DNA from 4 places in the Paenibacillus sp. UNC217MF genome. Region 2 is predicted to be linked to each of the others. Evidence: predicted binding sites of a transcription regulator. Region 2 holds the regulator's gene; each other region holds the start of a gene.
The links. Region 2 encodes LexA, which represses DNA repair genes until DNA is damaged. Its sites were predicted from a motif close to CGAACATATGTTCG; they were not measured.
Positions count from the first base shown of each region.

Region 1: BP95_RS29335 (YhjD family protein) is a predicted target of LexA. The motif match lies at 906-919, and genes of this name have one in related genera.
Region 3: BP95_RS0120660 (YhjD family protein) is a predicted target of LexA. The motif match lies at 1,281-1,294, and genes of this name have one in related genera.
Region 4: addB (helicase-exonuclease AddAB subunit AddB) is a predicted target of LexA. The motif match lies at 1,345-1,358, and genes of this name have one in related genera.

Region 1 is NZ_JMLT01000003.1:237,322-239,516, forward strand. Features, by position in the region: gene BP95_RS0101210 (GNAT family N-acetyltransferase) at 1-109, opposite strand, end outside; gene BP95_RS0101215 (Crp/Fnr family transcriptional regulator) at 279-791, opposite strand; gene BP95_RS29335 (YhjD family protein) at 1,046-1,483, shown strand; gene BP95_RS0101225 (YhjD family protein) at 1,849-2,195, opposite strand, start outside.
Region 2 is NZ_KK366027.1:784,177-786,371, reverse strand. Features, by position in the region: gene BP95_RS0119510 (DUF817 domain-containing protein) at 1-216, opposite strand, end outside; gene lexA (transcriptional repressor LexA) at 591-1,220, opposite strand; gene BP95_RS0119500 (LysM peptidoglycan-binding domain-containing protein) at 1,497-1,859, shown strand; gene BP95_RS0119495 (DUF896 domain-containing protein) at 2,039-2,195, shown strand, end outside.
Region 3 is NZ_KK366027.1:1,024,001-1,026,195, forward strand. Features, by position in the region: gene BP95_RS0120655 (response regulator transcription factor) at 1-483, opposite strand, end outside; partial or broken gene BP95_RS32695 (hypothetical protein) at 1,071-1,250, shown strand; gene BP95_RS0120660 (YhjD family protein) at 1,393-1,575, shown strand.
Region 4 is NZ_JMLT01000003.1:444,918-447,112, forward strand. Features, by position in the region: gene addB (helicase-exonuclease AddAB subunit AddB) at 1-1,196, opposite strand, end outside; gene BP95_RS0102180 (DUF1835 domain-containing protein) at 1,479-2,195, shown strand, end outside.

The sequences.
Region 1 (2,195 bases), on a different contig from region 2:
TCACATACAGCCGTCTTACATTATCATAGTCACTTGCTTGCAGCTTGGTAAGTGTACAACGTTTCGTCTCAAGCAACATATAGCCCTCCGATATGATTACAGGATTCAAAATGATCCTCCTATTAAAGCACACTTGGGTGGCATTTGAAATCCCATCCTATATCTTTATTTACATAGATCTATATCTACACCGGCACGAGCCCTCACGGCACAGCGCTTGTCAGCTTCAAATAGCTCGCGCATGTTTATGTAATTCCTAAGCATGCGTGTTATCCATTCTACCCGTGTTGACCCTGACGAAGAAGCCGATTTACTGTTTCCCGCCGCACACCAATAAATTGGCCGATTTCTTCTTGTGTCAATAATTCGGTAATAGGCATCGTATCCGCATAGCTTCTCAGCCATGCTGACAACAGCTCTAGTCGTTCACTCGGTGTCCCGATAGTCAAATGATCAATGCGCTGCTGCATGAAACGCAGCTTATCTTGAAGCAGCTTCGCAACATCCAGCGCCTTGTCCGGCTGCTGCCGCAAGCCTTCATACCACTCCTCAGCCGGAATCCGTTCCACGACCGTCTTAACCATCGCGATCGCTGTTCCGTGACATTCCTTCGGCGTGATTAAGGAATGATGCGGGACGATTTCGCCCGTGTATACGAGGTTGAACAAAATAATATTGCCGTTCTCATGCAAGCGTGTAACCTTGCACAGCCCGCTTATAATGCGGTACAAATACGTTCCTTGATCTCCTTGTCGAAATAAAACTTCTCCCCGATGCAGTGTCATAATCATTTTTGCTGCCCCCCTTAATTGCCGTTCCGTCTATGAATGCTGCCGCATTCGCACGTATGTTGTACCTATTGTACCGATTTCTCACCCTTTTGACCACGTTTGGTTGTTGAAATACGAATATTTGTTCGGTATTATGGATATAATAAGAACAAGGGTTCCCCTTCCGCTCTTTTTAAATAGATATCTCATGCCTCACACGACATGAGGCCATGCATATGGCACACACGCGATATATACAAGGAGGAAGAACGCGCATGGGCACACCATTCGCATCGAACGGCTCTCCCCCCCACAACGGAGAAGATGCCTACATCGTCAAGCAATATATTATTCAAACGCTAATCTTGGATGTGCTGGAACGCGACATTGAACGGATTGGAGCCTCTAATTTGAAGATGGCCGACATCTACACACAATGTCTAAGACAAGCACAAGATAATGTTTCTCTCGATTTGTACCGCCTACGCAAACAGTTTCGCAACCGCGGCATTAAAGTGTATGAGGAGGAACGGCTTGAACATGGGATTCGTGTCCAATACGTATGCCGAGGCTATCAACATTCGTTCTACATGCTGCGCGGCTTGATTCGTGCAGAGGTGAAGAACCGCATGCAGGCTTACTTGAACATTGCCGCCTCCCAAGCTTCGAATCCAGACACAAGTATGGGCAGTCCCCTTACTCGGCACCAATAGGTTTACAGCCCCATATTCACCGCTGCCTCATCTTATCCACTTCCTCAGAACAATGCCCCTTGGCAAGGACGGAGCAGCCGCTCTTCTGATGTTTGCTAAGGGGCATTTCTGATCACGTGCTTGCCCAGCATCGTCAATGAGACAGCCCGCAGAATTCACTGCATCCTCGAACTTTCGATTGTTGGAGTCTATCCCCTATTAACGCTGTGGATGAATACACAATGGAAAAGATAAAAACCTGTTGAGGATTTCTCAACAGGCTAACCAGTCCCGAGTTGGGGAAATTGGCATTCTTCGTTATGGCTTTGTCAGGCTTAGAAGTCAAATTAGGCTCAGGTGCTCTCTTTCTTCTTCTCTTGACTCGATTAATAACGCGGCTCTATTTCAACTAAGTTGCTTAATTTAGTGGTAAGTCTGTCCGTGTATCGAGCTAACCTTCTGCTTATCTCCATCTTCATGTACTCTTTCGTTATATGAAAACTATCCTCATAGCCATGGTACGCATAGTGTAATATCATTGTACTATCATGCTTCTCTTCATCTACAATACGAATTTCTTTTTTCAACATCTCCTGTCTTCTTTTGGACAGGTCGGTAGAGATATCATTTGCAAGGATTTGAGCAGCCTTGGTATACAGAGATTTCAATGTCTCAGAGGATCCCTTCATTTCGTGAATTTTCTTAGTTACCATCGTACACATCACCGAAAGTA
Region 2 (2,195 bases):
TACTTTACATTCATCCATTGTTTCTATCCCAAACCGGATCATTAGAACCTGCGCCAAGATACAAACAAGCAATAGGAAATCATAGCGATGCATAAATGGAATGTCTATGATCTTCGTGAGTGCCAACATCGCGAAAATATAAGCGGGGAACAAGCAGGACATTGCCTGGTGCCAGCCAAAATTGAGGAATGATTTTAGTTTGAAAAAGTTATTCATAGTTATCTCCTACCTTGTGTTCGTGAAAATGAATTTTGAACAGTTATACGAGGTGTATCATTAGGTATTATCCTATTCAAATAAATACTTTTAGTCAATAAAAAATTATTGTTATACAATAAATATTTATTGCTAAAGTTGATGTGTGTATATATTCGATGTGGTATAAATCTCTCGAACGATTAGGGTTTATAAGAGTGAACAGTGGTGAGGTTGTTTCGATGAAGATAAGGAGAGAAAGTCGAATTTTATGAAGCTTCTTTTCTAGATGAGATTGTTCAGGTACTGTTCAGCAAATGATATGAAATAATAAGAAAGCAAAAATGCCTCGCTCCCTTCTTAAAAAGAAGAGAACGAGGCATCAATGTAATGTCTTAATGAAAATCACGGAACAAACCAATAACTTTGCCCAGAATCGTTACATGCTGTAAGCGAATCGGTTCATAGGTTGGATTCTCAGGCTGCAAGCGGATATGATCCTTCTCACGATAGAAAGTCTTAACCGTTGCTTCATCTTCTTCAGTCATGGCTACCACGATATCACCGTTGTTCGCTGTCTGCTGCTGACGCACGATGACAAAGTCGCCATTATGTATACCAGCCTCAATCATACTATTACCCATGACCGACAACATGAATACATTCTCGTCATCTCCCACCATATGCATAGGAAGAGGGAAGTAATCTTCAATATTCTCTGTTGCGGTAATTGGCTCGCCTGCAGTTACTTTCCCAACGACCGGCACGCGTGCGAAGGAGCGAGAGAAGTCTGTTGAACGTTCAGATTGATCATGGCTAAGCAGTTCAATAGCACGAGGCTTCGTAGGGTCACGTCGAATGAATCCCTTCTTCTCGAGTCGATCAAGATGACCGTGAACAGTGGAACTGGATGCTAGACCAACGGCTTCGCCTATTTCACGAACAGAAGGCGGATAACCTTTAGCTCGAACTTCATCACGTATAAAATCAAGGATAGCTTGTTGACGACTTGATATTTTAGACAAGGGTATCAACTCCAATGAATACTCTTTTGACAAAATTATACCACAGAACCTCCGTTCGTACAAACATAAGTTCTAAAGATTCTGAAGAAAAAGATTGTGAGAAGTTCGTAAATTACGAGAGAGAAACAAGAGAAAGTTAAATGAGGCTAAATGCTTATTTTTCGATAATATAAAAAGGGGAACGAACGTTCTAAAAAGGCATTGACTCAAACGTGTGTTCGTGTTAGATTAAATTATACAAGATAACAGAACAAGTGTTTGGGAGATGAGTCATTTATGATGTATACAACATATCGTTCAATCTATAAGGTGTCGACAACAGCTTCACAACCTATTCAGAAGAAGCGTTTGTTTCCTTTACGTGTTCGATTCATCATGAGCCTGATTGTATTGTTGTTCATTACTTGTGGAAGCATTGTTCAAGCGCTTGGCATGGATGATAGCCAAACGGAAATTGTAAATGGAGCTGCTGTGGAGCGCGTACTTGTTCAGCCTGGAGATACACTCTGGGGGATTGCATCCTCTTATAAGCCAGAACATACGGATACGCGTCAGTTTATATATGAAATCGTTGAGATGAATCAATTGAAAGGTGATATCTTACCGGCAGGAGAAGTATTGCTCGTTCCGATCCGATGAGTCGGGGTCATTGTCGAATTTACGGTTGAGAAGCTTTGCATTCCTATACATAAGAGCAGAAGGTAGGAGGCCCGAAGAGGCCTCTTTTTTGCGATATAAAAGCTTTCTTGCTGCTTGCTTGACAAGCTGTTACCTCCATGTCAAAGTAGAACATATGCTTACACACATGGAGGTACCTGATGAATATCGACAAGCTTATTGCACGAATTAATGAATTGGCCCGCAAACATAAGACAGTTGGGCTGAGCGATGAGGAAATGGAAGAACGCGCGAAACTGCGCGAGGAATATTTGGTTCTATTCCGCAAGCAGGTACGCAATCAATTAGACACTATTC
Region 3 (2,195 bases), 240 kb from region 2:
CAAGAGTTCAAATTCCTTCAGTGGCAGTGTAATGACAGAGTCGTCATCCTCCATCATTACTTTATAACTGCTTCGATCCAAGCGCAGCGGGCCAAGCTGCACAACCTGCGAGAATGCAATTCGGTAACGCCGGAGCAGTGCTTTGACGCGCATCACCAGCTCCACTGGATCGAATGGCTTCGTTATATAATCATCCGTTCCCAATTGGAATCCTCTTACCTTCTGCCCGGGTTCCCCTTTGGCTGTAGCCATAAGGATAGGCAAATCAGGATGTGAACGGCGCAGCTCCTCGCACAGTTCCCACCCATCCATATTCGGCATCATAATATCTAAAATGACGAGATCGACTCGCTCCGCATCCATGTACCGTAGCGCCTCCATCCCATCCCGTGCTTCAATAACGTGAAATCCTTCTGCTCGGAGATATAATCCTATCAGTTCCACTATATTTTCATCGTCGTCTGCGACCAATATCGTTCTCATGTACAAGAAATTCTCCTTTGGTTTGGAACATTTTTCTATAAACCTATTGTAATACACGTTAACTCCGAATAACATCCTGGATTATTCTCATTCCATGAAAAAAGCACTGACCTCGTTGTGATCAATGCTCATCTACTCTCGACTTTTGTATCTGACTGAGTATTACTTCATCGAAGATGCTTAGCTTCTTAATTGATGAGCTGGTATACTTTGTTCACCCCTGATTTGATGCCTCTATGAAGAATTTCCCAGTCCTCATCGTATCGCCATGTACAATATTTCAATATTCTTCATTAGAAGATTCATTTAGATAGAACTGATGCTCCAGCCGTTGAGATACACGCCCGAGGCAACAAATTATATAGAATTTAGATAGTGGAACAAACATGTGAGGACTTAATGAATATATCTCTTTGGGTTTCATTTTATTGGTTAAAACCATGAAGTTTATTGTTCTCTAACGAAGAATCATATTATCGTATATGACCTGTTACACAAAATATGATGAAGGAGAGATTGGATGGAAAAGTTAATCGAGGAGTACAAACAAGACTGTATGCTGCTGCGAGAAGCCGTCGAAGGATTTTTCTCAATTTCGCCGGAAAGTCGTCGATGCTTATCCTATAGGAAAAATCGTTTTAATACTGGATAATGCCCGTATTCATCATGCAAAATTACTGAAACCGTTTCTGAACGAAATGAAAGGAAGACTCAAACTGGTCTTTACGGTGGCTGATCGGCTTTGTATTAGTTATTCTAGTCGCTAGCATTAGTTCAACTTATATATAATAAATAGTCGAATTTATTTCCGAGGATAATAACGTTGCTCGATCGTTTGAATCGGCGTATAATAAGAACAAACGTTCCCATAATGTAAACTAACCGAAATATTACACGAGGTGATTAACGATGCCTCCTACGATGGCAACCGGAGAGGAACTCGAATTGATTAAATCATACGTACTGCTCCCGATGATATTGTCCGCATACGAGCGCGATAAACAGATTATCGCGGATTCCGTGAGAAATCCGGAAATATATACGGATATGATTTCGGCCGCAATGGATCGCGTAACGAATGACGGAGATTAGACGAGAGTTCAGAAATCGTGGAATTAAAGTATACGAAATAACTCGCGATACGGAAGGAAAACGCGCGGATTTTAAGTGTCGCGGATATACGAGTAACATGCGGATGTTGTGGTCGCTCATAACCACTCAAGCTAACGAAAGGTTGCGCGTGTACATGAACGGGAGTTGCTGACGGATCTGAGCGTTGGCGGACGGAAATTTCCCACTAACTATCGAAGGTAAACACGAGGATTAGTCGAATAATGATTCAGGACATTACGAGATTATCAATCGTCATATGGCTTATCGGATAGGAATTGACGAAACCACTCTCAGAAAAAGAAGACGAGCCATTAAAAGGACGATTTTGAAAGCAGCGCAATCGAGTTACTACTGTGTACTTACCTCTTTCTTGAACATAGGAGATGTATTGACGGATATGACCCTTTTTCACATCCGCCAATTTATCAACCCTATGCTCTCTATTCAAGTACTAAAAAGTCAAAGCGACTGTTCATATGAGGATAATGTTACTTTCACGATTCCATTCCTCCGTCTGCACGTATTTCACAGACCCAATAAATCAACGGATTTATTGCATAAATAGTGAATAGTTTATCGATATTTTTATATTTGCGTTG
Region 4 (2,195 bases), on a different contig from region 2:
TGCAGGACTGATTTCTTCTGATCCGTAAAATAGGGAATCCCCGCCTCGGTGAATACCGTATCAATCAGCTCACCATAATGTGCAATGTTCCGCACCATTACCGCCATGTCCCGCCAGCGTACCTGCTCATTGCGCACACGCCGCAGCATTTCCCCAGCAACCGCTTCAACCTCGGCGCGGCGATGTACTGCCGCCTGCACCGTAACCTCTCGATTCGTATCGTGATCGGACGCATGGCTATCCTTGCTCTTCACATTAACTTCCGGCTCACGATAGGGCACTTTGCGTTCAAAATGCCGCTCTAGATGAGCAAGCTTCGGGGAAGTTGCATAACGCGGAAGTGGTTCTTCGTTCGAGTCAAGATGCGTTATACTCCCGATGTCCACGCCAAGCGTATCGGCCATCTCTAACAGCTTCAGCATGGTAGTAGCCGTCGGATGGAACAAATTCAGCTCATGCGGAACTTCGCCAAGCGCGTACGCCTTATCCAAACACAGCGTCACACTTACATTCGGCGCATGGAGAATGAGCGAAGCGAGAACCGCATATTCTTGTGGGGTAAATCCGTGAAACCCGTCAATCCAAATATCAGCGCTCTTCACGTACTCCGATGCTGCAACACCCTCGGACAACCGAGCAAGCACGTCTTCCCCATCCAAGTAACGACCAGCCAATTCCGATTCAAACTCATGCAGGATGCTGGAAATGTCGCGAAGCTTCGCGGATAACAGCGGTTGTCCTGTCATGTGAGCGTCCAAAAAAGCAAGATGCTCCTCAACTTCACTGGACTCTACTCGATACCGCTTCATCTCATCAAAGAGATCGTTAAGCTTCTCGATAAATCCGAATTGTTCTGCTGCACCCGCAAATAAAGGCAAATCTGACTTGCGGCGCTGCAAAATCTTGTAGAGCAGCATCTTCTTGCCCTCTTCATTGATCGCTGTTAGTGCAGTGCCGCCAGCCTCTTGCATGACGCGATACGCAAGTCGCCGGAAGCTTAGTACTTGCGCTCTCAATATGCCAGCGATTCCATCCTCACGAATGAGAGCATGCTCTGCCTGAAAGGTTGCCTGTTCGGGGACTATCCATATAATCGGTGCCCCGTCCGCTTGGCTGCGAAGCTCATCTCGTACGCTTCTTAACACATGCTCCGTCTTGCCACTGCCGGAACGACCGATGACAAAATGCAACGGCAAAGTGATCCCTCCATTTCCCTAAATGCGATTCATGGCATCTACTTGCCACGATATGATACACTATGATCAAACCAATAATTGGTATATAATTTCGGTTACACCCGATTCTAGCATTAGGTTTCATTATATCATATTTCAAACTAGCGATAGAACACATGTTTGGAAACGATGCCGATATTCGCCATCTGCTTCTTGTGAGTTGCAGTGCATCATGTAACTTCGTAATCGAAGGCGAGGCTCATGTTCAACCTACCCTCTATTCGAATAAGGAGGCTGATTGTCATGATACATATTGTCAATGGAAATTGTACTGCCATACAGCTAACCAAAGTCGCCGAACAGCTGTGGAATGAGCAGGTATGGGTATATTCAGAGCTGCTGACCGAAGGCCCCGTATACGCTAGGCTTGAGCAGTATCTGGCTTATCGAGCGCTGCAATTGGAGCGAATGTGCGGGCTGCCTTCCACTGTTTTTTTGCAAAGAGGAAATGAACAGGAACGCACGTGGAAATCAGATATTTTGCCTGCTCAAGAGATTGCATTATGGTTCGAACACGATCTGTTCGACATTACCATGCTGCTCCGCTTAGTAGATCGCCTGACACAAGAGAATGCGCATGCCAAGCTATATTGGATCGACATCGCCTCCATTGCTGAACATGATCGCTATCTCGGATTTGGGGCGCTGACGGGAGAGCAGTTGGCCCCTTATCGAGATGCCGCCATACGGTTATCCGCTGAGCACATCGAATGGATGCGTTCTGCTTGGATTGCGTATACAAGTCCAAACCCACTGAAAATTGCACAATGGGCTCAGGAATCAAGCAGTATCCCTGCTCCATTTTGCGCTATTACGGAAGCGCTTCAATTCCACCTCTCCCGTTACCCCTCAACACAGGATGGAATCGGGATTGTAGAGCGATCCACGCTAGGCGCAGTTCAAGATGGAGCTGTTACATTTCAGAAGTGCTTCGAGATTGTTCGCAATCAACTGCCGCAA